Regions from separate parts of the Paraburkholderia sp. 32 genome, predicted to be linked through region 1. Evidence: riboswitches for the same ligand, from Rfam matches in the RefSeq annotation. Region 1 holds a riboswitch; the other holds the start of a gene.
The links. Region 1 has a riboswitch for glycine ahead of gcvT (glycine cleavage system aminomethyltransferase GcvT). Riboswitches for the same ligand answer to the same signal wherever they lie in the genome.
Positions count from the first base shown of each region.

Region 2: linked by a shared signal. The riboswitch ahead of OKW26_RS18460 (FAD-dependent oxidoreductase) and the one ahead of gcvT (glycine cleavage system aminomethyltransferase GcvT) in region 1 are both predicted to bind glycine.

Region 1 covers NZ_JBNDKD010000003.1:2,312,902-2,327,868, reverse strand. Annotated here, with positions in the region: gene putA (trifunctional transcriptional regulator/proline dehydrogenase/L-glutamate gamma-semialdehyde dehydrogenase) at 1-1,517, shown strand, start outside; gene OKW26_RS33605 (branched-chain amino acid ABC transporter substrate-binding protein) at 1,605-2,753, shown strand; gene OKW26_RS33600 (thiamine pyrophosphate-binding protein) at 2,851-4,593, opposite strand; gene OKW26_RS33595 (L-serine ammonia-lyase) at 4,832-6,220, opposite strand; gene OKW26_RS33590 (alginate lyase family protein) at 6,250-7,380, opposite strand; gene gcvP (aminomethyl-transferring glycine dehydrogenase) at 7,520-10,456, opposite strand; gene gcvH (glycine cleavage system protein GcvH) at 10,525-10,905, opposite strand; gene gcvT (glycine cleavage system aminomethyltransferase GcvT) at 10,965-12,080, opposite strand; glycine riboswitch at 12,161-12,322, opposite strand; glycine riboswitch at 12,344-12,445, opposite strand; gene OKW26_RS33570 (hypothetical protein) at 12,665-13,015, opposite strand; gene OKW26_RS33565 (oxidoreductase) at 13,234-14,283, opposite strand; gene OKW26_RS33560 (UvrD-helicase domain-containing protein) at 14,652-14,967, shown strand, end outside.
Region 2 covers NZ_JBNDKD010000002.1:670,854-685,820, forward strand. Annotated here, with positions in the region: one part of gene OKW26_RS18450 (IS3 family transposase) at 1-56, shown strand, start outside; one part of gene OKW26_RS18450 (IS3 family transposase) at 56-1,185, shown strand; partial or broken gene OKW26_RS18455 (hypothetical protein) at 1,115-1,399, opposite strand; partial or broken gene OKW26_RS18460 (FAD-dependent oxidoreductase) at 1,405-1,647, opposite strand; glycine riboswitch at 1,645-1,749, opposite strand; glycine riboswitch at 1,751-1,843, opposite strand; gene OKW26_RS18465 (glucose 1-dehydrogenase) at 2,044-2,802, opposite strand; gene OKW26_RS18470 (cytochrome P450) at 3,111-4,352, opposite strand; gene OKW26_RS18475 (porin) at 4,467-5,684, opposite strand; gene OKW26_RS18480 (AraC family transcriptional regulator) at 6,049-6,972, opposite strand; gene OKW26_RS18485 (hypothetical protein) at 7,065-7,244, opposite strand; gene OKW26_RS18490 (TetR/AcrR family transcriptional regulator) at 7,750-8,463, shown strand; gene OKW26_RS18495 (electron transfer flavoprotein subunit beta/FixA family protein) at 8,611-9,360, shown strand; gene OKW26_RS18500 (electron transfer flavoprotein subunit alpha/FixB family protein) at 9,360-10,346, shown strand; gene OKW26_RS18505 (MmgE/PrpD family protein) at 10,343-11,815, shown strand; gene OKW26_RS18510 (IS6 family transposase) at 11,872-12,603, opposite strand; gene OKW26_RS18515 (hypothetical protein) at 12,623-14,967, opposite strand, start outside.

The sequences.
Region 1 (14,967 bases):
TTCTGCGCGAAGCGGGCGTGCCGGCGGGCGCGGTGCAACTGCTGCCGGGCAATGGCGAGACGGTCGGAGCCGCGCTGGTCGCCGATCCGCGCACGCGTGCGGTGATGTTCACCGGCTCGACCGAAGTCGCGCGTCTGATCAACAAGACGCTGTCCGGCCGACTCGATCCGGATGGCAAGCCGATTCCGCTGATCGCCGAAACCGGCGGCCAGAACGCGATGATCGTCGACTCGTCGGCGCTCGCCGAGCAGGTCGTCGCCGACGTGCTGCAGTCGTCTTTCGACTCCGCCGGTCAACGGTGTTCGGCGTTGCGCGTTCTTTGTTTGCAGGACGATGTCGCGGACCGCACGCTCGAAATGCTGACGGGCGCGATGCGCGAGCTCGCGCTCGGCAACCCGGATCGGCTGTCGACCGACGTCGGCCCGGTGATCGACCTGGACGCGAAGCGCGGCATCGACGCCCACATCGCGGCGATGCGCGACAAGGGCCGCAAGGTCGAGCAACTGCCGCTGCCGGAGGGCGCGACGCAGGGTACTTTCGTGCCGCCGACGCTGATCGAGCTCGACAGCATCGACGAGCTGAAGCGCGAAGTGTTCGGTCCGGTGCTGCACGTGGTGCGCTATCGCCGCAGCCAGCTCGACAAGCTGCTCGAACAGATTCGCGCGACGGGTTACGGTTTGACGCTCGGCATCCACACGCGCATCGACGAAACGATCGCGCACGTGATCAGCCGCGCACACGTAGGCAACATCTACGTGAACCGCAACGTGATCGGCGCGGTGGTCGGGGTGCAACCGTTCGGTGGCGAAGGACTGTCGGGTACGGGGCCGAAGGCCGGCGGTGCGTTATACCTGCAGCGTCTGCTCGCAACGCGTCCGGCTGGTTTGCCGAAGTCGCTCGCGCAGGCGCTGGTGGTCGAAGTACCGCAGGCGGCGCAGGCTGCAGAACAGGGCGACAATCCGGTGGCCGCGCTGAGCGCGTTGCGCGACTGGCTGATCGCCGAGCGCGAGCCGCAGCTTGCCGCGCGTTGCGACGGCTATCTGTCGCACGTGCCGGCGGGCGCGACCGCGGTACTGTCGGGGCCGACCGGCGAGCGCAATACGTACACGCTGGGCCCGCGCGGCACGGTGCTGTGTATCGCGTCGACGGCGAGCGGCGCGCGCGTGCAGTTCGCGGCGGCGCTGGCTACGGGAAATCGTGCGTTGTTCGAGGGCGCGGCCGGTGAACAATTGGTTTCGCAATTGCCGGCGTCGCTGAAGGCCCACGCGAGCGTGAAGAAGAGCGCCGACGCGCCGTTCGACGCCGTGCTGTTCGAAGGCGACAGCGATGAGCTGCTCGCGCTCGTGAAGGAGGTCGCGAAGCGCGCGGGGCCGATCGTGTCGGTGCAGGGCGTCGCGGCCCGTGCGCTCGCGAGCGGCGACGAGGACTATGCGCTCGAGCGTCTGCTTACCGAGCGCTCGGTCAGCGTGAATACCGCGGCGGCAGGCGGCAATGCGAATTTGATGACGATCGGTTGAGCGAACCTCGGCGATTTATTCGATAGAAAGGAAGCGGGACGGCGACCCCGACACCGCTTCATCCACACCTGGTACCAAGGAGAAGCTATGCAACACAAAATGAAACAGCTGGCAGGCGCAGCTCTGGTTGCCGCCATGTCGCTGGCGGGGACGGCCAACGCTCAATCGACGGAAGACGTGAAGATCGGTTTCGCCGGTCCGATGACGGGCGCACAGGCGCACTATGGCAAGGACTTCCAGAACGGCATCACGCTCGCGGTCGAAGAGTTCAACGCGACGAAGCCGGTGATCGGCGGCAAGCAGGTTCGCATCGTGCTCGACTCGGCCGACGACCAGGCCGACCCGCGCACCGGCACGACGGTCGCGCAAAAGCTCGTGGATGACGGCATCAAGGGCATGCTGGGCCACTTCAACTCGGGCACGACGATTCCGGCCTCGCGCATCTACGCGAACGCGGGCATTCCGCAGATCGCGATGGCGACGGCGCCGGAATACACGCAGCAGGGCTTCAAGACCACCTTCCGCATGATGACGTCCGACACGCAGCAAGGCTCGGTCGCTGGCGCGTTCGCGGTGAAGAACCTCGGCATGAAGAAGATCGCGATCGTCGACGATCGCACCGCTTACGGCCAGGGTCTTGCGGATCAGTTCGAGAAGGCTGCGAAGGCGGCAGGCGCGACGATCGTCGATCGTGAATACACGAACGACAAGGCCGTCGACTTCAAGTCGATCCTGACCAAGCTGAAGTCGTCGAACCCGGATCTGATCTATTACGGCGGCGCGGATTCGCAAGCCGCACCGATGGTCAAGCAGATGAAGCAGCTCGGCGTGAAGGCGCCGCTGATGGGCGGCGAAATGGTCCACACGCCGACCTTCATCAAGCTCGCCGGCGATGCGGCTAACGGCACGGTGGCTTCGCTTGCCGGTCTGCCGCTCGAAGAAATGCCGGGCGGCAAGGCATACGTCGAGAAGTACAAGGCGCGCTTCAACGAAGACGTGCAAACGTACTCGCCGTACGCGTTCGATGGCGCGATGGCGATGTTCACCGCGATGAAGAACGCGAACTCGACCGATCCTGCCAGGTACCTGCCGGTGCTCGCCAAGACGTCGAAGCCGGCCGTGACGTCGGCCAACCTCGCGTACGACGCGCGCGGCGATCTGAAGAACGGCGGTATCACGCTGTACAAGGTCGTCGATGGCAAGTGGACGACGCTGCAAAGCGTGGGCGGCAAGTAAGTTTTTTGCTGACTACGGTCGATAATAGAAAACCCCGCTCTGGCGGGGTTTTTTATGGGCGGCGCATTCGACACGCTGTCAGGCCACGCGGCGATTTTCACTGCCCGCGCATCTTCCTCCCCTGCTCACGAATCATCTCGAGCGTCGCCGCAGGCGTGCTCGCTTCCTGCAGCATGCGAATTTCGATCACGGCCGGCAGCTGCGACTCGATCGAGCGTTGCAACGCCGGCAGAAAATCCCCGGTACGTTCAACGGTTTCGCCATGCGCGCCGAACGATCGCGCGAATGCCGCGAAGTCCGGATTCGTGAGGTCGGTGCCATGCACGCGATGCGGATAGTGTCGCTCCTGATGCATGCGGATCGTCCCGAATTGGCTGTTGTTGACGACGATGAACAGCACGCGCAGGTCGTACTGCATCGCTGTCGCGAGCTCCTGCGCGGCCATCATGAAGCAGCCGTCGCCGGCGAGCGCGACCACCGCGCGCTGTGGATACAGCGACTTTGCCGCGAGCGCCGCCGGCACGCCGTAGCCCATCGCGCCGCTCGTCGGCGCGAGCTGAGAACGAAAGTGCCGATACGAGAAATGCCGATGCAGCCACGTCGCGTAATTGCCGGCGCCGTTCGTGAGGATCGCGTCGTCGGGCAAGTGAGCGCGTAACTGCTGGATCACTTCGCCCATCTGCACGTCGCCGGGAATTGGGCGCGGCTCGCGCCAATCCAGATACGCGCGATGCGCTTCCTCAGCGGCACCCGCCCAGGCGAGCCTGCCGGACGACGGTTTCAGTTCCGCAAGCAATGCCGCAAGCTCAGGCATGCCCGAGACGATCGGCAGATCGGCCGCATATACGCGGCCCAGTTCTTCCGCGCCCTGATGCACGTGCACGAGCGTCTGCTTCGTCTTCGGGATGTCGAGCAGCGTGTAGCCGTTGGTCGTCGCTTCGCCGAGGCGCGGACCGAGCGCGAGCAGCAAGTCCGCGTCGCGAATGCGCTGAGCGAGCGCCGGATTGATGCCGAGACCGACGTCGCCCGCGTAGTTCGGATGCTCGTTGTCGAAGGTGTCCTGGAAGCGGAACGCGAGGCCAATCGGCAACTGCCAGTTTTCGATGAAACGCCGCAGGTCCGCGCATGCGGCCGCTGTCCAGCCGCTGCCGCCGGCGATCACCATCGGCCGTTGCGCGCCTTCGAGCAACTCGCGCAGCTTCGCGATCTGCGCGGCCGATGGCGACGCCGCCACGCGGTGATAAGCGGGTGCGCCAGGTACCGCGTCGCAGGCATCGCTCAGCACGTCTTCGGGCAGCGCCAGCACGACCGGCCCGGGCCTCCCCGAGGTGGCCGTATGAAACGCATGGCTCAGATATTCGGGGATGCGCTTCGGGTCGTCGATCTGCGCGACCCACTTCGCCATCTGACCGAACATGCGCCGGAAGTCGATCTCCTGAAATGCCTCGCGATCGAGATGTTCGCGCGCGCACTGACCGATCAGCAGAATCATCGGCGTGGAGTCCTGAAACGCAGTATGAACGCCGATCGACGCATGCGTCGCGCCCGGCCCGCGCGTGACGAGTGCGACACCCGGGCGGCCGGTCAGCTTGCCGAGCGCTTCGGCCATGTTCGCGGCCGCGGCTTCGTGACGGCAGACGATCGTCTGGATGCGCCCGGTTTCGTCGTGCAGCGAATCGAGCACGGCCAGAAAGCTTTCGCCGGGGACGCAGAACACGCGCTCGACGCCGTGTGTGAGCAACGCATCGACGACGAGGCGCGCGCCGGTCGTGCGTGCGGTATGGGCAGCGATAACGGAATTGGAAGCGGAATGGGAAGCGGGAGCATTCGGCAGCGACATTGCGAAGAAGCCTCCTGGCAGTGCGTGGGTGCGTTGGGATGGAGCCGCATCGGCGGAACGTGCAACAGCGGCCGATGGGCGCTTCGACAGCTTACGCCGAGCATGTGGGCGTTGTCATGGCGCAGCGCAACTGTTCGATCGGCGTGCGCGCAACACGATCGCGCAAATGAAAACGCGAGCCGCAGGGCCCGCGCTTTTCCGATGCGATCGCACGCAATTGAATGCCGCGCTCAGCGACTCAACACTCGACGATATTTACCGCGAGGCCGCCGCGCGACGTTTCCTTGTACTTGGTCTTCATGTCCGCGCCGGTTTCGCGCATCGTCTTGATCACCGAATCGAGCGACACGTAGTGGCTGCCGTCACCGCGCAACGCCATGCGTGCGGCATTGACCGCCTTCACCGATGCCATCGCATTGCGCTCGATGCACGGAATCTGCACCATGCCGCCAACCGGATCGCAGGTGAGCCCGAGGTTGTGCTCCATGCCGATTTCCGCGGCGTTCTCGACCTGCTTCGGCGTGCCGCCCATCACGGCGGCCAGCGCGCCCGCGGCCATCGAGCATGCGACGCCGACTTCACCCTGACAGCCCACCTCCGCACCGGAGATCGACGCATTCAGCTTGTACAGGATGCCGATCGCGGCGGCCGTCATCAGGAAGTCGATCACGCCCTGCTCGTTCGCGCCCGGCATGAAGCGCGTGTAGTAATGCAGCACCGCCGGAATGATGCCGGCCGCGCCATTGGTCGGCGCGGTGACGACGCGCCCGCCGGCCGCGTTCTCTTCGTTGACGGCGATCGCGTACAGGTTGATCCAGTCGACCATGGACAGCGGATCCTGCAACGCGCGCTCAGGGTTGCCCGTCAACGCGCGATACAGCTGCGGCGCGCGCCGCTTCACCTGGAAAGGTCCGGGCAAGTGACCATCGGCATCGGGATTGTTGATGCCGCATCCGCGCGCGACGCATGATTGCATCACGTCCCAGATCTTCAGCAGACCGGCGCGCGTCTCTTCCTCGCTGTGCCAGACGCGCTCGTTTTCCCACATCAGCTGCGCGATGCTCTTGCCGCTCGCCGCACACAGCGCGAGCAATTCGTTGCCGGTACGGAACGAATGCGGAAGCTGATCGACGGCGCTCAATACCTTCGTGTTCGGCGCGCCGGCCGTCACGACGAAGCCGCCGCCGACCGACAGATAGGTCGACTCGCGCAGCGTTGCCCCTTGCGCATCGAAGGCGAACAGCTTCAGGCCGTTCGGATGCTCGGGCAGCGCCTGACGATAAAACGCGATGTGCTCTTTCTGCACGAAGGGCACCTCGTGCGTGCCGAGCAGCGCGAGTTGGCGCGACGTGCGCACTGCTTCGAGCCGTTGCGCGATCGTCTCGGGATCGACGGTGTCGGGCGCGTCGCCCATCAGGCCCAGCATGACGCCGCGATCGGTGCCGTGGCCCTTGCCGGTCGCGCCGAGCGAGCCGTACAGCTCCGCCTTCACCGATGCGGTGGAAGCGAGCAGCCCGTCGCGCTCGAGTCCCTGGACGAACATCAGCGCCGCGCGCATCGGCCCGACCGTGTGCGAGCTCGACGGACCAATGCCGATTTTGAAGAGATCGAAGACGCTGACTGCCATGTCCTGCTCCCTGCCTATAGATAAAGAGTTTAGCGCGCCGGCAGCGGCAAGCACACGGCGAGCCACGCGGGCGGCGTCGGTGCGAGCTGCAGCGCGACTGGCGTAAAGCGTCCATCGAGACGGGCCGCCAGGTGAAACAGTTCCGTCGCGTTCTTCGGATCCCACTGACCCGAATAGCCGGGCAAGCCGGCCTCGCGACGTTTTGCATCGAACGCGACGTTCGAATGCACGAATTCCTCATGCGTCTGACCGCCGGTAGCAAACGGCACGAGCCAATTCAGCGCGGCGAGCAGCGTCGCGCCGTTCGCGCCCTTTTCTTGCAGCCAGTTGCGGTTGTGGCGGCGCGCGGCGAGCGCGGCCGTCACCAGCGGTTGCAGATCGTAGGTCACGTAGTGCAGCGCATCGCGCTCGCCGAAGTCGATCGTCGAGCCGTCCGGGGCGATGTTGTCGCCGATATGCTCGACGAACAGCCGCTGCGCGGCGTTGATCATCTTGCGGTTGTCGAGCGTGAATGCCGCCATCGCGATCAGCTTGATGCGGTGGCTTTGCCAATTGTTGCGGAACGTGCCCGTGAGCGGCCGCGGCTGCGCGTCGATCTGCGCGATGTAGCCGTTCGCGAGCTTCGTCAGAAAGGCCATCGCCGCGTTGCGCGTTTTGACGGGCAACGCGCTCGCGGTCATGTCGTACGCGAGGATCAGACCTTCGAAACGCGTTTCGTCGATCGGATTGAAGCTCGGCTGATAGGTCGTGACCCACGCGTACAGCAGACGGTCGACGAGTTTCAGGAAGCGGTCGTCGCTGGTCGCGCGCCACGCGAGCGCGGCGTCGCGCAGCAGGTCGAGATCCTTCTCCGCTTCGACGCTCTGATCGTAGATGCCCTCGTGCGGCAGCGTGCCCTCGGTGTGCAATTTGGCGAGCGCATGCGGCTGCTCGTTCAGATGTGCCTGCACGTTGGCGACGAGCGCCTTGACGCCGGGGTCGGCATTGGTGCGCTCGCTCGTTTGCAGCGCCGGCGCCGCGCAGAAATTCATCGCGGCCTGCGCCGCGCGCAGCGGCAGCAACGCGGCCGCTGCGGCCAACAGTACCGCGTAAGCGGGCCGCCACGGACGGACGCCTGCCGCCTCGGCCCGGCTTTGCATCAATCGCACCTTTCGCGCCATGCGAAACTCCTCGTTAGGCTGATTCGGTGTGTGATGTTAGCCGGTTGCGGCTTTCAACGACAGGACCGCGGCTGGACCGCTCGCGGATGCCGACGGACCTTCACAGCGCCGCGCATGACGTCTCGCCGACTCGCGCTGCTTACTCGTAATCGGCGATCGGCACGCACGAGCAGAACAGGTTGCGATCGCCGTACACGTTGTCCGCGCGACCGACCGGCGGCCAGTACTTGTTCGCGATCAGCGTCTTCAGCGGGTAGGCGGCGGTCTCGCGCGCATACGCGTGCTTCCAGTCGTCCGAGATCACGACCGCCGCCGTGTGCGGCGCGTGCTTCAGCGGATTGTCCTCGCGCTCCGCGCGGCCTTCCTCGACCGCGCGGATTTCCTCGCGGATCGCGATCATCGCCTCGATGAAGCGGTCGAGCTCTTCCTTCGACTCCGACTCGGTCGGTTCGACCATCAGCGTGCCCGGTACCGGGAAGCTCATCGTCGGCGCGTGGAAGCCATAGTCGGCGAGGCGCTTCGCGACGTCGTCGACGGTGATGCCGCTCGTGTCCTTGATCGGACGCAGATCGAGAATGCACTCGTGTGCGACGAGGCCGCCGGGGCCCGAGTACAACACCGGATAGTGCGGCGCGAGCTTGTTGGCGACGTAGTTCGCGTTGAGGATCGCGGTTTCGGTCGCGGCGCTCAGGTTCTTCGCGCCCATCATCGCGATGTACATCCACGAGATCGGCAGGATCGACGCCGAGCCGTACGGCGCGGCCGACACCGCGCCGATGCCATCCTCCGAGCGCTGGTAGCCCGACGAAGTCTGGTTCGGCAGGAACTGCGCGAGATGCGCGCCGACCGCGACCGGACCGACGCCCGGTCCGCCGCCGCCGTGCGGAATGCAGAAGGTCTTGTGCAGGTTCAGGTGCGAGACGTCGCCGCCGAACTGACCCGGCGCGCACAGGCCGACCATCGCGTTCATGTTCGCGCCGTCCACGTACACCTGGCCGCCGTGCGCATGCACGATCTCGCAGATTTCGCGGACGTTCTGCTCGAACACGCCGTGCGTCGACGGGTACGTGATCATGATCGCCGCGAGCTTATCGGCGTGCTGTGCGGCCTTCTTCTTCAGGTCTTCGATATCGACGTTGCCCTGCGCGTCGCATGCCACGACCACGACCTGCATGCCGGCCATTTGCGCCGACGCCGGGTTCGTGCCGTGCGCCGAAGCGGGAATCAGACAGACATCGCGATGCGCTTCGCCGCGCGACGCGTGATAGGCGTGGATGATCAAAAGACCCGCGTACTCGCCCTGCGAGCCCGCGTTCGGCTGCAGCGACACGGCCGCATAGCCGGTCGCGGCGACCAGCATCTCTTCGAGCTGATCGATCATCTCGCGGTAGCCGACGGTTTGTTCGGTCGGTGCGAACGGATGGATCTGGCCGAACTCGGGCCACGTGACCGGCAGCATTTCCGACGTCGCATTCAGCTTCATCGTGCAGGAGCCGAGCGGGATCATCGAGCGATCGAGCGCGAGGTCCCTGTCCGACAGGCTGCGCAGATAGCGCAGCATTTCCGTTTCCGAATGATGACGGTTGAACACGTGATGCGTCAGGTACGCGCTCGTGCGTTCGAGCGCGGCCGGCACCGACGCAGAGTTCGATGCGTTGAGCGCGGCGTCGAGCGCGTCGACTTGCGGCACGTCGCTCGTGAAGGCCGCTTGAGCGAACACCGCGAGCAGGTCGGCCAGATCGTGGCGCGTGGTGGTTTCGTCGATCGACAGGCCGACTTGCGTCGCGCTCACGTGGCGCAGGTTGATGCGCCTGGCCGTCGCCGCGTCGTGCAGCGCTTGCGTGCGGGCGCCGGTGTCGAACGTGAGCGTGTCGAAGAAAGCTTCGTTGACGAGCTTATAGCCAAGCTGCTTCGCGCCTTCGGCGAGCAGCGTGGCGATGCGATTGACGCGCAGTGCGATCGTCTTCAGGCCACGCGGGCCGTGATAGACCGCGTACATGCTCGCCATGATCGCGAGCAGCGCCTGCGCGGTGCACACGTTCGAGGTCGCCTTCTCGCGGCGGATGTGTTGCTCGCGCGTTTGCAGCGCGAGACGCAGCGCGGGGTTGCCTTGCGCGTCGACGGTTACGCCGACCAGACGTCCCGGCATTTGCCGCTTGAATTCGTCGCGCACCGCGAGGTACGCGGCATGCGGGCCGCCGAAGCCGACCGGCACGCCGAAACGCTGCGTATTGCCGACCGCGACGTCCGCGCCCCATTCGCCCGGCGGCGTAAGCAGCGTCAGCGCGAGCAGGTCGGCGGCGACGACGACATGGCCGCCCGCCGCGTGGATCGCTTCGGTCAGCGCGCGGTAGTCGCGCACGTCGCCGTTCACGCCCGGGTATTGCAGCAGCACGCCGAATGCGTTGGCGTCGGCGGCTTCAGCGGCCGGGCCGACTTTCACTTCGATGCCGACCGGCGTCGCGCGCGTCTTCACGACCTCGATGGTCTGCGGCAGCACGTCGTCGGCAACGAAGAACACGTTCGACTTCGGTTTGCCGACGCGTTGCAGCAGCGTCATCGCTTCGGCGGCGGCGGTCGCTTCGTCGAGCAGCGATGCGTTCGAGATCGCGAGGCCGGTCAGGTCGGTGACCATCTGCTGGAAGTTCAGGAGCGCTTCCAGACGGCCTTGGGAAATTTCAGGCTGGTACGGCGTGTACGCGGTGTACCACGCCGGATTTTCGAGCACGTTGCGCAGGATCACCGTCGGCGTATGGGCGTTGTAATAGCCCTGGCCGATGTAGGAGCGGAACACCTGGTTCTTGTCCGCGAGCTCGCGCAAGGCGGCGAGCGCTTCGGCTTCGCTCTTCGGTTGCGCGAAGGGGCCGAGCGGCAGCGTTTCGGTGCGGCGGATCGTCTTCGGGATGACGGCGTCGATCAATGCCGCGCGCGACGCGAAGCCGAGTGCTTCGAGCATCGCTTGCTGGTCGGCCGTATCCGGGCCGATATGCCGTTCGGCGAAGGCGTCGTGCACTTCGAGCGCGGCGAGCGAGAGAGGAGTGCGGTTCATCAGACGATCCGGGTGTTCGAGCTTCATGGGTGTTCCTGGCGGCGCGGCGCGCCGTTGTGCGAGCGCCGCGCCTGACGGTTAAAACAAAAGGCGACTCAGGCGCCGATCGACTTCGCGTAGGCCTCGGCGTCGAGCAGGCGGTCGAGCGACGCATCGGCGGCCGGCTTGATCTTGAACAGCCAGCTGTCGTACGGCGTGCTGTTGACGGTTTCGGGCGAGTCCGCGACGGTCGTGTTCGCCTCGATGACTTCGCCCGAGACCGGCGCGTAGATATCGGAGGCGGCCTTCACCGATTCGATCACGGCGACGGTGTCGCCCGCGGTCACGGACTTGCCGAGTTCCTGGACTTCGAAGAAGACGATGTCGCCGAGCGCTTCCTGCGCGTGGTCGGTGATGCCGACCGTCAGCGTGCCGTCCGCTTCGGTGCGGACCCATTCGTGCGATTCGGTGTATTTCAGTTCGGCCGGGATGCTCATTGGATGCTCCTGAACGGTATGTTCGGTAGTGTTTGAATGTGGGGGCGCGCGCCGGCCGCTCAGACCGCCAGCACCTTGCCGTTGCGCACGAACGGCAGTTTTACCACGCTTGCGGGACAGGCTTTGTCGCGAATCTGGACGTGCACGGTGTCGCCCGGCTGCACGCCCTTCGGCACGCGCGCAAAGGCGATCGATTCCTGCATGGTCGGCGAGAACGTGCCGCTGGTGATTTCGCCGTCGCCGTGCGGCGTGACGACTTTCTGATGCGCGCGCAGCACGCCCGCGGCCTTGCCGTTTTCCTTCAGCAGGATCAGGCCGACGAACGCGGCGCGCGAGCCGTCGGCTTCGAGGCTGCTCTTGCCGACGAACTCGCGCGGCGAGGCCAGGTCGACGGTCCATGCGAGGCCGGCGTCGAGCGGCGAGACATTGTCGTCCATGTCCTGGCCGTACAGGTTCATGCCGGCTTCGAGGCGCAGCGTATCGCGCGCGCCGAGACCGGCCGGGCGCACGCCGTGGGCCGCGAGCGCCTTCCACAGCGCTTCGACGTGGGTAGCCGGCACGATGATCTCGAAGCCGTCTTCACCGGTATAGCCGGTGCGCGCGACGGTCAGCTCGCCGAACGGCGTGCCGTCGACGCGCGCGGCGTTGAACGGTTTCAGCGTTTCAGTCGCGGCGCGCGCGGCCGGCACGGTTTGCCAGGCCTTTTCGCGTGCGTTCGGGCCTTGCACGGCGACGATCGCCAGATCGCGGCGCGGCGTGATGGTGAGACCGAAGCCGCCCGCGTTGAGCTGGCCGAACCAGGCGATGTCTTTGTCGGCGGTGCCGGCGTTGACGACCACGCGGAAGTGGTCTTCGGCGAAGTAATAGACGATCAGATCGTCGATCACGCCGCCGTTCGGATTCAGCATGCAGGAGTAGAGCGCGCGGCCCGGTGTTTGCAGCTTCGCGACGTTGTTCGCGAGCGCGTATTCGAAGAACGCGCGGACGCGCTCGCCGGTGAAGTCGACCACGCACATGTGGGACACGTCGAACATGCCGGCGTCGGTGCGCACCGCGCGATGTTCCTCGATCTGCGAGCCGTAGTTGACGGGCATGTCCCAGCCGCCGAAGTCGACCATGCGAGCATTGAGCGCGCGGTGAGCGGCGTGGAGCGGGGTGTGTTTGAGTTCGGTCATGGGGCCTCGGGCATCTCGCGAAACAAAAAAGGCCATGCGGCGCACTGCCTCGCGGCCGTGTGCCTGCGAGCGTGGTTCTGCATGACCCCTCTGTCCTCGATACCTGAGAGATTGCGCCGCCGCGACTGGCTCAATGAGCTCGATCCGTCACGGGTGAAACGCGCGCCCCTTCGGTGGGCAGCCTGCCTGCGGTGCACGAGGTGCGACGCGGATGGCTACTGCCGCTCTCCAGAGTGCGAAAAAGCCGCCGGAAGACGGGTTTTTCGACGCGGTCGGTCCTTTTGCCTGAGAGTTTGCGGGTGTGCCCCTTCGGCGGCGCGGCCTGCGATTTTTCGCCTGCCAGCACGCTCTCCCGACGCGTGCGGCGAATTTACGCGACGGGCCGGGGCTTGTCAAATAAAGGCCCGGGAGCGGTGTGGGGCCGGCTGTGGCTGTTCGGGGGCGTCAAAAAGAAAAGCGCGGACCGTGGTGCCCGCGCTTTTCAGTTGCTTCTCCCGGTGCCATCCGTGACCGCACGATGAGCGGTAGTGGGGGCTCACCTGGTGGCTCGTTTGCCGATTCGGTTTGACCACTTGCTCGCTGGCTCACTCGCCGATCGCATGAGCCGCATTGTCCAGTTCCTGATTCAGCACGCGCTGTTCTTCCGCGGACAAACCGCCGCCATGCTGGGCGGCCATGTCATGCGCTTCCTGGCGGATCGTCTCGAGACGGTGATGCAGCGCGGCGCCTTGCGGCGGCGGGTAATAGCCCTGATTCACGCGGTTATCGATACGGTGCGCGAGATTGTCGATGCGGCCCTCGACCTGATGCAGACGCTGGTCCGCGATCTGCTGCGGAGTCGGGCCCGGATGCGGCGCGGGCGGGGGCGTTACCACGCAGGCGGCGACGGAGCCGAGCAGCGCGCATGCAACAAGGGCACGGATGATTCGAGACATGGATTCTCCCGGAGTCGTTGTCGTGTTGGGTTGCTACCTCACTAGCAACGGCTGACGAAGAACGCCCGCTGACTCTGCAGCGGGCGAATTTGTAACGTTATGTTCCTTTCCGGAACGTCAGGAAAGCCCGCGCCGACAGCCTTCGCGGCGCTAAAGGCGGTCCCGTTTTTGGTACACAGCTCGTGGTGTCGCGGTGTCGACGCGCAGCGCGGCGGGGCTCAGCGAATCCGCTCGAACGGCAGTCGCACGCCCTGCTCGGAACTGCGCGCGGCCAGGTCGATGATCGTCATCACGTCGACCGCGTCGCGCGTGCTGATCGGAAATGCGACGCGGTTCTGGATCGCGTCGGCCAACGCAATATAGAAGCCTGCGTACTCGCCGTTGCGGGTCGGCAATTCGCACTCGACTTCCTCGTCGCCTTCGAGCACGCGCAGCATGCCGGGGCTGTTGCCGGCGCCGAAGCCTGCGTCGCCGGGGCGCAGGCCCGCTTTCAGCTGATCTTCCTGGGTGTCGAGGCCGTACTTCACGTAGCTGCCGCGCGTGCCGTGGATAGCAAAGCGCCGTCCCGGCAACGCGGTCAACGCGCTTGCGTGCAGCACGACCTCGAACTCGTCGTAGCCGAGCTGGATGTGCACGTAGTCGGGTGCACTTGCGTCGTCGCGATGGGTGCGCACCGTCGCCGATACGGTCTTCGGCGCGCCGAAGAGGGCGAGCGCCTGGTCGATCAGATGCGGACCGAGATCGAACAGCAGACCGCCGCCGCGCGTCACGTCTTCGCGCCAGCGCTGACGCACGCCCGGCCGGAAGCGGTCGAAATGCGATTCGTACTGCGTGAGGCGACCCAGTTCCACGCGCGCGAGCAGATCGCGCACGGTCAGAAAATCGCCGTCCCAGCGGCGGTTGTGAAAGGGCGCGAACAGCTTGCCGCGCGCGAGCGCGATATTGGCAAGCGTGTGGGCGTCGGCGGCGCTCAGCGTGACAGGCTTGTCGACGACCACGTGCTTGCCGGCTTCGAGGGTGCGGCGCGCGAGGTCGAAGTGGGTGTCGTTGGGCGTCGCGATCACGACGCAGTCGATGTCGTCGAGCGCGAGCAGCGCGTCGAGATCGGCGACGATTTTCGCGTGCGGATAGTCGGCGTGCGCGCGCTCGGATTGCCCGGTCGCAATCGCGGCGACCCTCGCGCGTCCGCAGTGTTCGATCACCGGTGCGTGAAACGTCGCGCCGGCGAAGCCGTAGCCCATCAATCCAATTTTCAGCGATGCGGACATGCGAGTCTTCCTGGAGGAGCGGCGCGCCGCCTTGCCACCGCGGCGGCGGCGCGCAATCTGCTCATTGTGGCATTTGTGGGCTGGACTGGGGGCTGAACATGACGGCCGGCCTTGCGCGCAGCCCGTCGGGGCGTCCGAGCCATCGAGGCATCCAACGAGGGCGTCCATCGCGGTGGCCATCGCGGTGGCCATCGCGGTGGCCATCGCGGTGGCCATCGCAGTGGCCATCGCAGTGGCCATCGCAGTGGCCATGTTAACATCGCACCTCTCGCGAGCACTGCGCCGCGCAGCATGCCCCGGGCCTTCGGCCGGCGCCACCCGCCGGTCCGACCTCAGCGTCCCTCAACCGTATTAGCCATCCACAAACGATGTCCGCAGGCCTGAACCCCGCTCAAAGTGAAGCGGTCCGTTATCTCGACGGTCCCTGTCTCGTGCTCGCCGGCGCCGGCAGCGGCAAGACGCGCGTGATCACGCAGAAAATCGCGCACCTGATCGAAGCGAAGGGCTTCGAGCCACGGCACATCGCCGCCGTCACGTTCACGAACAAGGCCGCGGCGGAGATGCGCGAGCGCGTCGGCAAGCTGCTCGAAGGCAAGACGCTGACCGCACCCGGCAAGGAAGGCCGCAAGGTGCCCGTGAACCAGCTGACGGTGTGTACGTTCCACTCGCTCGGCGTGCAGATTT
Region 2 (14,967 bases), on a different contig from region 1:
GCGCAAGGAAAAGGCACTGGCCGAGGCGGCCGCATTGCTGGTTCTTTCAAAAAAACTCGGGGCGATCTTCAACACGGACAAGGGCGAGGACGAATGATCGGCCTCGAAGATCGCCAGCTCCTGGCCCGGGAAATTGATTCGGCAAGACTGGCTGGCGCACGGTTGCGCCTGGCCTGCGAGGTGGCTGGAATCGACGTGCGTACCCTGCAGCGCTGGAAGGCCCATCAGGGGCTCGTCAGGGGCGATGCGAGGCCAGGCGCGACGCGACCGCTGCCCGCGCACACCCTGAGCCCGGAGGAACGGGCAAACGTGCTGCGCGTAGCCAATGAGCCGCGCTTTGCCGACATGCCGCCCGCGCGTATCGTGCCGATGCTGGCCGACGAAGGCGTATACATCGCCAGCGAATCGACCTTCGCCCGCGTGCTGCGAGAGCATGGGCAGATGACGCGCCGTGGCCGCGCCAGAACGCCTTCGAGCGCCCGGCCGCCAACCACACACGTCGCGACCGCACCGCGCCAGGTCTGGTGCTGGGACATGACCTATTTGCCGGCAACGGTAACAGGTCGATGGTTCCACCTGTACCTGATCCTGGACCTGTACAGCCGCAAGATTGTCGGCTGGGAGGTGCACGACAGCGACGCTGCCGAACATGCAGCGCATCTGGTGCGGCGCACGGCACTCGCTGAAGGCATTGCCGCCCTTGAGACCCGACCGGTGCTGCACGGTGACAACGGCGCAACGCTCAAGGCAACTACCGTGCTGGCGATGCTCCACTGGCTGGGTGTCAAGCCGTCGTACTCACGCCCCCGTGTCAGCGACGACAACGCCTACGCCGAGGCGCTCTTCCGAACCGCGAAGTATCGGCCGGAGTTTCCGGCCACAGGCTTCGAGGACCTGAACGCTGCTCGCATTTGGGCTGCCGGTTTCGTGCAGTGGTACAACTTCGAGCATCGTCATAGCGGCATCCGCTACGTGACGCCTGCGCAGCGCCATGCCGGCGACGATCGCGCGCTTCTCGCGGCACGTCATGCACTGTACGCGAAGGCGCGTGCATGCAATCCGACCCGCTGGTCGCGTCACACGCGTAACTGGACACCGGTGGGTGCCGTGACGCTCAATCCCGAACGTGACTCAGTCGTTGAGATGGCGTCGATCGGCGCGAATAAACAGCCTCTGGCTGCATGAGTGAGGCGTGCGAGGCTATCGTGACGACTGACTCGCGCTCCGGATTGAGGGTGACGGCGCCGATTGGTGTCCAGTCTCGCGTGCAGCGTGACCAGCGGGCCGGGTTGCGTTCCCGCGCCTGCACATACACCTCGTGACGCGCCGCGAGGATCACGTGGTCGTCGCCGTCATGGCGCTGCGCCGGGCTCACGTAGCGGATGCTGCTGTGGCGATGGCCGCGCTGTTCCAGACTTCCGCATTGCTGACGGACAGTTGCCCGCCATTGGCGAACGAGGTTTCCATCGCCGCGTAACGATGGCGCTCGAACACGGTGACGTGGTGGCCGCGCTGAGCGAAGGCGTGAGCAGTCGTGACGCCGGTAATGCCGGCGCCAATGATGGCGATTCGTGACATGACATGGTCCAGAGTAAATTGAGCATCACCGGTGTCGATTTCATTTCGAAACCGGCGTCGATGTCCCATCTGTCCATGTACCTGAGAGTTTCTTCTCCAGCGGCGCGGGCTCGTGCGGCCGTGCGCGGAAAATCCCCTTCGGTGGGCGTGCGTGACGCCGCTCGCCAGATGTCCCTGCTACGCGGTCCTTTTGCCTGAGAGTTTCCGGGGCGGTTGCTCCGTCGGCGTCGTCACACCTTCTGACGATCTCTCCGGCGCTGCATTGCAGAACGATTCGACGTTACCTGTCCAAATTGCTGGCTGCAAGTACTAGTTGAAAGTGTTTTTCGAAAGCCTTTGCGATTTGAAGAGGCGCTTCGATCTGGCAACAGGGATGTCGATCATTACCATGCGTGTCTACGACGGTGCGACCGCACTCCGACAGCATAATGTGACCTGGGACCAGGCGCTGCGCCGGCGTGGATCTCACCGGGCAGTGGCCCCACCGTCCACCGGCAACGCGACGCCAACCACGAAGGAAGCCGCGTCTGAGCACAACCAGACGACGGCTTCGGCAATCTCCTCAGGTTGAGCCATTCGTCCCAGCGGATTCGCAAGCCGTGAACGCGGGACGAGGTCATCGCCGAATCGCGCCTGCGTCAAAGCGGTTTCAACAAGACCCGGACACACCGCGTTCACTCTGATCTGTTTAGACGCAAACTCGACCGCCGCGGCCTTCGTCAACCCTATGACCCCGTGCTTGGCCGCGCCGTAGATTCCGTCACTCGGTACACCGACCAGACCTGAGCGCGAGGCATTGTTGACGATCGCACCTTTGCCGGCGGCCAACATGTGGTCGAGCTCTGCCCGCATACAGTGCCAAACGCCTTCCAGATTGACGGACATCACACGGTCCCAGTTGTCCTGAGTCGACACCCGCAAGCTGCTCGATTTGTCGGAAACACCGGCGTTGTTGAATGCACAATCCAACGCGCCATAGTGGCTCACGGTCGTCCGGACCATACGCTCCACGGAATCTGGATCTGTCACATCCACGGCGACGAAAAGCGATTGCTCGCCAAGGCTTTCGGTAATGTAATGAACAACCTCGGCGCCGCGTTGCGCATCGGCGTCCGCGACAACCACCGCGGCGCCTACTCTGGCGAACGCAATGGCCGTCGCGCGCCCAATGCCGGATGCCGCACCGGTCACGAGGGCTACCTTCCTGTCGAATAACCTGCTCATTTACCATTTCCTTCATGGGTTGAGATCACGCTGCAATGTAGAGCGGCCTTTCTCTCCGGTCGCGGGACCGGCCGACCTGTCCAGAACGTCAGGCCACCATCACCAGATCCGCGAGCAAGGCTACGAAGATACCCACGCCCTCGCGCAAATGAGTCACGGCAACAAACTTCCAGTTCATAACGACCGACTCCATCTGTCGAAGGTGGATGAGTGATCGGCGCTACACGTTTGCAGCACCGGCCACGAAGGGGGCGAAAACAGGTTCTCCGCTCGGGTTCGAGACCGGCCGGTCGTTCGAACCGGAACGCTCACCAACTCACCGGTAGTTCCCTAAGGCCGTAAACAAAAGATTGGCTCTTGAATGGCAAGGCATCGAATTCAACCGCCAATTGCAGATTGGGAAACCGTTTGAACAATGTCTCGAACACCACCTGGAGTTCAAGTCGAGCCAACGGCTGGCCCAGGCACTGGTGAATTCCAAATGAGAACGCCACATGAGACTGTCCGCCGGTCTCACGATGGATATCGAAACTCTCGGGACTCGGAAACGCAACCGGATCGTGATTCGCTGCATGCAGCAGTGCGAGAACACCCTCTCCCTTACGAATCAGTTGCCCGCCAATCGTGACGTCCTCGGTCGCAACACGGTTGGAATTCATATGCGTGATGGAATGGAACCGGAGCATTTCTTCGACTGCTCCGCGCACCAGAGAAGGATTCGCGATCAGGTCCGCCTTCTGCCGCGGATGTTGAAACAGACTGAGCAGCCCGAGTCCGATCTGGTTGGCCGTCGTCTCGTGTCCGGCCAAATACAGCAACGTCGCCATCTGAACCGCTTCTGAATGCGGCAGCTTTCCCGGGATGACCCATTCCACCGCCAATCTGCTCAGCAGATCGCTTCCATCGCCCGGGTCTTGTTCTTTCTGGCGCAACAGTTGATCGATATAGGCCGTCATCTCCTGCGCCGATCGCGTCAAAGCTTCCGGAGCAATGGAGAGATTCATCCGATCCGCGCTCCACTTCTGCAGTTTCGCGTGATCTTCATACGGCACTCCCAGCATGATCGAGATCACCAGCGACGGCAGCGGCAATGCGAGGTCCGCGATGAAATCGGCTGGCGCGCCTTTCTTCTCCATAGCATCGAGAAGCGTGTCGAGTGAACGCTGAACCAACGGCCGCAAATCCTGCATACGCTTTGCCATGAATTCCTTGGTGAGCATGCGGCGATAATGGCCATGCTCAGGCGGGTCCATGGTAATGAATGTCTGATACGACTTCGACTGAGCAGCGCGCGCCGGCGCCACGAACGGAAAACCCGCGACAAGTGGCGATGCGCTGAAATGGGGATTTGTCAGCACCTCGCGGAAATGTTCCATGTCGGTCACGATCCATGCGGCACTGCCGTCCCAAAGCTGGACTTTCGCCATCGGCCCTTTTTCCCGCAAAGCGGCGTATTGCGGCGGAGGGTTCAACGGTGCTTCCGTATCGCGCGGCCAGGGGAATGTCTGCCGGGCAAATGGGCACGTGATTTCAGCATCTTGAGTCGACATGTTTCGGCACTCTCTCTTTAAGTTGAGCAATTGGCAAAACCCGGTCTTGCTTGAGATTGGAAGCAGGCAATTTCCGCGACGCGTGCTGCCGGTCAGCAGATCCGGCGTGACGCGCTAGAAGAGATGTCTCATACCAACACGCAGAACAACCTGGCGGGAGTTGCTGGAAGGCGTGATCGTCAGATAGGACGCCACCGCGGATTGACCGGTCGAATCGGTTCCGGACGCGATCTGATAGTTCGCCATGAAGTACACGTCGGTGCGCTTCGACAGGAAGTAGTCGACGGTGGCGTTGATCAGATGGTATTTCGCGCCCTCCTTGCCATCGATGGCACCGCCGGTCAGGTAGTCGTAAGAGCCGTTGAGCCACAGGAATGGCGTAAGGCTATAGCGCACAAAGGCAGAATAGCTGTTGAACGTAGCGTTGCCGGTATAGCCACGGGGGTTCATAACCGCAAGGTTCCCCGATGCCGGGTCGTTCAGCCCGCGAAAGCTGATATTGGAATAGTTCGCTCCAACGATAACGCGGGAAAACGCGTATTGCAGAGCCGCTCCCGCAACCTGATACGCGGATGCGGAGGCGAAGCCGCCGTAGACAGGATTGACCTGCACTCCCGATATCGAACCCAGATTACTGGCAGTCGCCGAACTATTCGCATTGTTGCCCCAAAACGACCGGTTCGGATCACGCGCCCGGAGATACGCCGCGGCGACCGTGAGCCCGTTGAATCGATAAGAACCGCCCAGAGAAAAGACGCTGTTGGTTCCAAACGATCCCGCCACTCCGCCGAAACTGTAGAGTCCGCCAAACTTGAAACCGCCGTACGTGTCCGACGTAAATTTGATCGAGTTATTGACGCGATAGGTATTCCCGAAATTGTTGACGTCATTGCCATGTAACGAATACGTTCCGTTCCCTACGGCACCGGTTAGCGGTCCGATAAAGTCCACGACTGAATCGTACTGACGCCCAAGCGTAACCGTTCCGTATGGAGTAGCAATGCCGACATAAGCCTGCCGGCCGAACAGGTCACCGCCCTGCTGGAAATTCCCGGTCCCGATATCGAAACCGCTTTCCAGGACGAAGATGGCCTTATAGCCACCGCCGAGATCCTCCACGCCTCGCAGACCCCACCGGTTACCCTGCATGATGCTGCTGCTCATCGTATATTGTTGGCGGCCCGTTCTATGGCCATTCTCGATGGTCTGCGCATTGTTGACGAAGTTCAGACCAAAGTCGATCACGCCGTAAAGCGTGACGCTGCTTTGCGCGGAGGCCGCCTGGGTAAAAAGTAAAGCAGTCGACATCAGCATCAATTTCGGGCATTTCATTTCTGTCTCCAAATATAATTTAATAGATTTGTAAAGCTCTCGGATTGCGCAAGATTTTTAATTTTTATCGTCAACCCGAGGCTTTCGGACGTCTCTCGTCAATCGCTGCCATGCGTGCATGAAAGGACTCCGATAGCGTTCCCGCTTTTAACTGCACCTGCAATCTGTCAGGAATTTCGTTTTACAAAACTCAAGATTCTGAATTGGTGTAGCAGCGCGCGTAGATAAACCGCGCCGCGAGCTCGCTCCTGGTTGTGTATCAGGAGTGCTCGCGAGACCTGATGATGTGCAAAAGATAAGGCGTGTCGAAAAGAAGGGACAATACTAAAAAACGATGGATCGAGCAGATCCACCAATAGCTCGTTCAGGACACCTTCCGGCCCTCTCGGCGGAACGATGCCGGAGAACATCCGACGATCCGGCTGAACGCCGTGCTAAACGCGCTGTCGGACAGATAACCGATCGAAAGACCGATATCGTTGACGGAGCGATTGCTGTTCAGCAACGCATCCTTGGCAAGCGCAATGCGCCAATTGGAAAGATAGGTAGCGGGGGCCTGGCCCACGCATTCGGAGAAGCGGCGTGCAAACACCGCGCGTGACATGCCGACCTGCTTCGCAAGGATGTCCACCGTCCAGTGGTTCGCAACGTCGGCATGCATTTTTTGCAGCGACATGGCGATCTGCGGGTCGGCCATACCGCTTAGCCACCCGGTTCGTTGTCCTTCTATTTGCAACATCGGACGACGCAACACCTCCACCAGCATGATTTCCACCAGCCGGCCCATGACCAGTTCACGACCCGCCAACTGACAAAGCGACTCCTCGCCGATCAATTCGACGATACGGCTCAGACGTCCGGCTTCTTCATCCGAGGATCGGACGTAAAGAAGATCCGGCAGCAAACTCGCAAGGAGCGCAGTGTGCTCAGGTTCGACCTGGAAATAGCCGCCCACGAGTCTGACTTCATCGCCACCCTTGCCGTCGTTCCATCGGGCATAGTCCGTTTGCCCGGCGTCGGCGGCGAGCGCAGTCACGGCTGGGATAACATCCAATCCGCTGCCGAGGCTATAGCGAGATGACGCGTTCAACATCACGTAGTCACCTTGCTTCATTAGCAATGGAGGGCCATTGGGCGGGACAAAGCAGCAGTGTCCCGTCACGACGAGGCAGAAGACCGGCTCGTCTCGCCGAGGAACGCTCATTCCCCAACGTCCGTGCTCTTCGAGCGTGCGCCATAACACCGATTGAGGGCGCATCAGTCTGACGATATCGGTCAGCAGGTCCACTTAGGACAACCCATTAATAATTGCTGATTTTTCATTATGATCGTCTGTTAGCGCCCTACCAGCGCCCACGTGAAGCCGGCCGCGTCAGTACATCATGACCGCGCGACTTGCATTGCCACACGCACTGACATCTCGATCGACATACTGACGGCGTCCGCGAACCGCTGCAACGCATCGACTGATCCACACACGATCTGATACTCCTCGCGCCCTATCCGCCCATCGAGAACCACCTGCAAACCCGATGCTCGCGCCAATTCGATCACGTCCATGACGCTTCCTCCAATCAACTGACATACTGTTGTATGGCCATTGCGGGACGCTCGACGTGAGGTGGAAATACGCACCACGAACCGTCGCCATGCCGGAAAAAGAACACCGACAATACGTCCGATGAACGCCTGACCTCGAGGCGAACACAGCGCGTGGAGCGCATCCGTCCGGTTTTCACCCGAACGACCCGAGCCGGTGACGCCGCGGTTGGTTGAAGCCACTTCTCAACCAGCCAACGCAATGATGTGCTGCCGCTGTCCATGCAAAAACTCCGCACTGCTCGATTGCCGCGATCAGGACCTAGACTCGCGAACGAAAAGCAGATATTTAGTCCGTTGACCAAATACTAGTGGTCACCAGACCTATTATCAAGAAAGATAAAGCTGGCGTTTACCCTGTATTCACGCGAATTTCTCGTACCTTTTCGTTGGAGCACCGGCCGTGTGTTATACACTTGACCAATACCCTGACTGAACGGCTGCGGCCGCCCTGTTCGATAGCAGCGTGCAACGCACAGCCGCTCGCAGCCAGCCGGATTCCATCCCTCGAGTGTCAAAGATGAAAGACCTCTCTCTCAGCTCGGCGGAACTTGGCGGACACGATCCGCGCTCACCTGCGCGGCAGCGCGGCAATCGGTCGACACGTATCCCTGAAATTCTCGAGGCTGCGATTCGCGTGTTTGCGTCCGAGGGAAACGTGGGGTTCACCCAGCGACGCGTGGCAGCCGAAGCGCAGATTCGCCTCGGTACTCTCCAGCACTACTTCGGGAGCCGGGACGCGTTGCTGCTCGCCACCATAGAAGAAGTGGCCCGACGCTATCTGGAGCAATACCGTTCGCTCTCCAGCGATCCGGCACTATCGCCCGAAGCGCGCCTCGACGCCGTGCTGGACGACGTATTCGACGCATTGGCCGAAGCCAACAATGTCGTCAGCCCGTTTGCATTCGAATGCTGGTGTCTCGCGGAGCATCAACCCGCTGTGCGTGAATTGATGGTCAAGGTAAGCAAGGAGTTTCAGGCCTTGTTCAGCGGACTGGTCGCGCAGATCAATAAGGTCTTGCCTGCCGACGAATGCCGTCTGCGGGGCGCCTTGCTCTATTCGCACTGGCAAGGCTTGATCGTCTTTTTGCGGCGCTCCGGTCCCGGCGGCGTCGACGATGCGGCATTCCGAACGGCAACCAAAGTCGTATGGAAAGCAATGAGCGTCGCTCCGCAATAAGCTCCCTCCTGCCAGACCTCGCAGTTCCTTCGATACGTTTATTCGATCATTTGAACATTTAAAGCTATTGGCGCGCCTCGAAAAAAAGTGGTCAACTTCGGCTAGATCCCAGGTTGAAAACGGAGTAATAGAGATGAGGCTGAAGGCATGAAAGTTCTGGTCGCTATCAAGCGGGTGGTCGACTATAACGTCAAGGTTCGCGTCAAGGCGGACAAGAGCGGCGTAGACCTCGCGAACGTCAAGATGTCGATGAACCCCTTCTGCGAGATCGCGGTAGAAGAGGCCGTACGACTCAAGGAAAAAGGAATCGCCACCGAAGTTGTCGTGGTCTGCGTGGGCCCGAGCGAAGCGCAGGAGCAATTACGCACGGCACTCGCACTTGGCGCCGATCGCGCCATTCTGATTGAAAGCGATGAGGCGCTGGGTTCACTTGCGGTCGCGAAGCTTCTCAAGGCCCTGGTCGACAAGGAACAGCCACGCATCACACTGCTTGGAAAGCAGGCTATCGACAGCGACAACAACCAGACCGGCCAGATGCTGGCCGCACTCACCGGCTACGCGCAGGGCACGTTCGCATCGCAAGTCGAGATTGTGGGCGAAAAGATCCAGGTCACTCGTGAGATCGACGGCGGACTGCAGACGGTTGCGCTCAATCTCCCGGCCATCGTCACCGCCGATCTGCGGCTGAATGAACCTCGCTACACGACCTTACCCAGCATCATGAAGGCTAAAAAGAAGCCACTCGACGTGCGCAGCGCAAGCTCGCTTGGCGTATCCACCGCGTCGAGCGTGAAGACGCTCAAAGTGGAAGCACCGGCCGTGCGCAGCGCTGGCGTCACAGTCGCCTCCGTCACCGCGCTGGTCGAAAAGCTCAAACACGAAGCGAGGGTGATCTGATGGCCATTCTCGTGATTGCCGAACACAACCACGGCATTCTGGCCACCGCCACCCTGAGCGCAGTTTCCGCCGCGCAAAGGATCGGCGGCGATATCGCGATGCTGGTGGCGGGTCGGAACGTCGCAGCGCTTGCGCAGACCGCGGCGAAAATCGAAGGCGTATCCAAAATACTAGCCGCCGATGAGGACGCCTACGCGCATCAATTGCCGGAGAACATCGCGCCTTTGATTGCGGGAATCGCATCCGCGTACACCCATGTGCTCGCGGCCGCCACAACGCATGGCAAGAACGTCTTGCCACGCGTTGCAGCGTTGCTCGATACCGATCAGATCTCCGAGATCATCGAGGTGATCAGTGCGGACACGTTCAGGCGTCCCATCTACGCCGGCAATGCGATCGCGACGGTTCAGTCCTCTGCCGCAATCAAACTGATTACCGTTCGCGGCACGGCTTTCGACGCATCGGACACCACCCAGGAACCTGCCCCTGTCGAGCAACTTTCGGGTCCGGGAGACTCGGGCCTGTCGGCCCTGGTCGACGAACAACTGGCTGCCAGCGATCGTCCTGATCTGACCGCCGCGAAGATCGTCGTGTCCGGCGGTCGCGGTATGCAAAGTGGCGAGAACTTCGGTTTGCTCTACCCGCTCGCGGACACACTAGGCGCGGCGGTCGGTGCATCGCGAGCGGCGGTCGACGCGGGCTTCGCACCCAACGATATGCAAGTCGGCCAAACCGGAAAGATCGTCGCACCGCAGCTTTATATTGCCGTCGGCATTTCAGGGGCCATTCAGCATCTGGCGGGCATGAAAGACTCCCGGATCATTGTTGCAATCAATAAAGACGCGGACGCCCCGATCTTTCAGGTGGCGGACTATGGTCTTGTTGCAGACCTCTTTGAGGTCCTGCCCGAACTGAACAGCGCCATCCAGACGAAAAACCGTTGTTCCAGCACACAACTACCTGATACAGCAAGGAGCGAGACATGACGAGCCTCACCCAGGGACTTGCCGACTTCGTGGTAAAGACGCGTTTTGACGATCTGCCACAGCCCGTCGTCGCCGAGAGCAAGCGCCTTCTTCTCGACACGTTGGGCTGTGCGCTCGGAGCGATTGGCACCGGTAGCGGACGGATCGCTCTCGAATATGTCGATACTCTCGGGGGCAATCAGGATGCAACCGTACTCGGCAGAACACAGCGCAGTTCGGTCACCGCCGCCGCCTACGCCAATGCACGGCTGGCCAATGTACTGGATGCGGACGATACCTTTCCGACCTCGACGCATTTTGGAAATGCCACGGTCTTTTCCGCATTGGCGCTCGCCGAACTGTATAGACGCAGTGGACGCGAGTTGCTGACAGCCATCACGGTCGGCTTCGATGTCGGCGCACGGATCGGCAGCTGGATGGGCGCCCCGATGCAGATCGAGAACGGCAAGGTGATCGGCTGGAACGAACTGGGCGGTCCGGCCGCGACCATCACGTGGTCCGCGATCGGTGCGTCGACGAGCATTGCCGGCCTGAATGACAACGAGGCCAATCACGCGTTTGGCATCGGAGGAAGCAACTCCCCTCAGCCGACGCTGCGAAAATGGGCAGAATCCGTCGAGCAACCCATGTACAAGTATGCCGACGCCGGCTGGTGTGCCGAGACCGGTGTGTCCGCGGCATTGCTCGCGCGATTGGGCAGCACGGGCTTCAAGGACATCCTCGACGGACCCAACGCCTTCTGGAAGTTCTACGGCTCTCCGACGCACGACGACGAAGCGCTGATGGTTGGCCTCGGCAGCGACTGGCAGATTCTGAACACCACCTACAAGCCCTGGCCATGCTGTCGCTGGATTCATCATCCGCTCACCGCGTTCACCCAGTTGCGCGCGCGGCACGAACTCAGGCCAGACGAAATCGAACGGGTCGTCGTGCGGGCCAATCCTTTTGCGCTGACCTCCATCTTCCGCGAGCAGCAGCCGCGCGATCCTCTTAGCGCGGAATTCAGCCACGCTCATGCAGTCGCCGCGGTCGCGTACGACGTGCCGGCCGGTCCCCGCTGGTATGACGAAAAAACGATGAGCGACGAGCACATTACCGCTTTCCGCAAGCGCGTCGAAGTCGTGCCGGAGCCGACATCGTCGAACATTGGGGAATGGATGACGGGTGGCCAATGGCGAGGCGTGCCTGGTGGCGTGGACATTCATGCGCGCGGGCAGATTTTCAGCGCCACGGCCGATCACTCTGTGGGCGATCCGTGGACGGCGGCAACGCTGTTCTCCGATGAACAGATCCACGGCAAGTTCAACGTGATGATCGGACTGGACGAGCACGGCAACGGAGCACCGGCGCTCGCCAAGGCGGCGAAGGAAATCATCGAAGTCATCATGACGCTCGATGAAGGTCCGGTCAGCCGGCTAACGGACAGCTTGACGACTCTCGCCCAGTCGCTGTCCGACGGGGCCCGCTAGGGTTCTGTCGCGCTAACGATTACAGCTTGAGCAAAGCGTGATATCGGTAGTACTACTCACGCTACCAACGAGTAGAATTGTTCGGCTGCAGTCGGGGCGACGCCATCGTCACACATCTGCCCCTTGCGGATCATGTGTGCGATTTCTATGCCAGACAGGATGATGCGCGCACAGCGGAAATCCTTGAACCCCAGCATCGGTTTGATGATGCGTTTGATGGCACGGTGATCCTGCTCGACGACGTTGTTCAGGTATTTGTTTTGACGGACCTTGATCGGTGTTAAACGCTCGGCATTGAGCGCTTCAAGCGCAGCCAGATTCGCGCCACTCCTGTCCACGGTGATTGTCTCGGGCTCGCCGTTCTGTTCAATCGCCTTCTCGAAGTAGCGGCGCGCCGCGGCCTTGTCCCGATGGGCGCGCAGCAGGAAATCCACCGTATTACCTGTCTTGTCGACGGCACGGTACAAGTATTTCCATTGGCCTTTGACCTTGACGTAGGTCTCATCGACCCGCCAGCTCTTGCCCACAGGCCGTTTGCGTTTGCGGAATGCTTTTTCAAGCACCGGCAGCAGCTTAATAACCCACCGGTGCACGCTCGAATGATCCACCTCGATACCCCGCTCGGCCATCATTTCCTCGAGGTTACGTAGGCTCAGTGAGTACGCCACGTACCACCGCACGCACAGCAGGATCACGTCCAACGGGTAGTGCAGCCGCTTCAGTACCTTGCCAATGCCAGCGGGCAGCGTCTTGCGCGGCGTTTGCGTCTTTGCCATGATGCTTATCATGCGTTGCGGTCCACGGATTTTACTTGACCGCGTTAATGCGACAAAACCCATAGAAGTAGCTCAGGTGAGCGTCTGCGTCGCTGCTACCGGGAACCAGCTGCGCAAACATGCCCTGACTGCGCAACGAGGCGTCCGTTGCCGTGGCATAACGAACCGTCTCAACACGCTCCCCTGCGCCGTTGTACCGGTATTCGGTCAGGAAACCTTCCGGGTCAAGTTCCCCGCGCAACAAACCATCCTGATCGTAGAAGTAGCGCGTGACGCGATCGTTGGCCGGATCGGCATCTGGTAAGACCTGTGTCGGCGCCACGCTGGTGTCGACCCGGTTCGCAAAGACCGTCTTCACCACGGGACGTCCGCTGCCGTCGTACTGAACCTGGGTGACGGTTCCGTCCGCGTCAACGGTATGGTCGATGAAGTTGTTGAGATAAAAAGCCCATACCGTCCGGTCGTCCACCGATGCAGGCGGGCGCAGCTTCGAGGAGTCGAGCGTCAGCAACGCCCCCGATTTCAGCCTTTCGGCGGGTGTCCCGTCGGCGTTGGTCAACGAGGCGAGTTGCGCGGCCGTAAGCCTGGTTGCATAGGTGAGCGTGCGCAGCGGCCTCGCGAATGTGGTGTCGTAGACATACTCCGTCAATGTTCCATCAGGGGCGATCTGTGCGACACACTGGCCACGCCCGTTGTACAGGTAGTGCGTATTCAGTCCATTGGCATCGGTCGTCATCTGCAACCGGCCGTTGGTGTCGTAGTAGTTCCTGATCTGCGACTGCACTTTGCCCTGCACCGAATCGACCACGGCGACCAGTTCCCCCGCGGCGTTATACGTAGAGGTACGCGTCAGCCCGTTGCTGAAGGTGACTGAAACCGTGTGGTGCGCATCGTCGTACTGATACAGCGTCGTGACGCCGTCGAACTGAATCGCGCAGAGGAAGCGGCCGAGCCCGTCGTACGTGAAAGATTCAGCCTTCTCGTTGCCCGGACTGCCCGAAAAACGCTGTAGGAGACGACCGGCAGCATCATAGACGTACCGTGTCTGGATGATTGCTCCCGTCACATCGCCTGTGCCGTCGGCCAGCAGCTTCTCATAGCGCGTGACCGTCGCGAGGTTCCCACGGTAGTCATACGTCGAATCGATACGGATCGCCTCGCTGGGATTCACAAGGCCCGCCGCCCATGCATTCAACGTCGCCTCCGACACTGCATCGGTGTTGCTCAAGGCGCTGACGTCGAATGCCGCCGATGTGTACTGGATCTCGCTGACCTTCTGGCCCGCCGCGTTGTACCTGAACTCCGTGACGCGGCCCGCCGCACTCACCACGTATCGCAGATGCCCGGCTGCGTCATAGACATAGCGCGTCGTCAGGTACTGGTTCGCGTAACCATTAGCAAAATTGCTGGTCTTGTCAAAGACCGTCTCGGTCAACAGTTCATTGTTCGACCCGTACGTACGGGTAACGTCGGCTGAGCTGTCCGATTGGCTGATCAGATTGCCCGCGGCATCGTAAATAAAGTAGATCGGTTTGCCCTTACCATCATTCAGAATCCGCAGGTCGCTGTCGCCGTTGACGGTATACGTAAAGTTCAGGTTTACCCACTGTCCGTCCAGAGACGAAGTCGACCGGATGCTGATCAACCTGCCGGCATCGTCATACGTCAAGACCTTCCTGTAGCCAAGCGGATCGGTCACCGTCGTCTGCCTGTTCGCGGTGTCATAGCTAAGCGTGGTGATCCGAAACACCCCGTCGTCGGCCTTTTCGGCAATCGTCGCCACCCGGTACTCGCCGTTCACCTGAAGATAGGTGAACATCACCTGGGATCCATCCGACTGGGTGATCGAGGCGATCCGGTTGCTCGTGCCGTCGTACGTATAGGTCGTCGTATAGACGTGAGCGTCGGCGATGCTGTTGTCTTCCGGACTCAGGTCGACTGTCACCCGCGACAGTCGACCCTGTGTGTCGTACGCGTAACGGATCGTGGTCGACGTGACCAGACTGTTACCCATCCCCCGGTAGACCGAGCGCAGATCCGTCAGTTGACCGGCTGCGTTGTAGTCGAGATAGGTGACGTCGCCCCCTGCAGTCGTTACCTGCGCGAGCTGCCCTGCGGCGTTGTAGGCGTAGCCGACCGTATTGCCGTCCCTGTCGCGGGTTGACACGAGCCTGCCGCCTCGCGTGGCATCGTAAAGCTCGCTCAGCCCGTTGTTTCCGTCGTTCCACTGCCAGTTGCGGGTCGCCTCATCAAAGGACAGCGTCGCGTACGCCCCTGTGCCAGTAGCATCGGCATAGCCGGGCTCAAAGTCGCCTTGGGCAACGCTGGCGCCAAGCCACGCGGTCGACACATACAACTGGCGCGACGCATCGTACT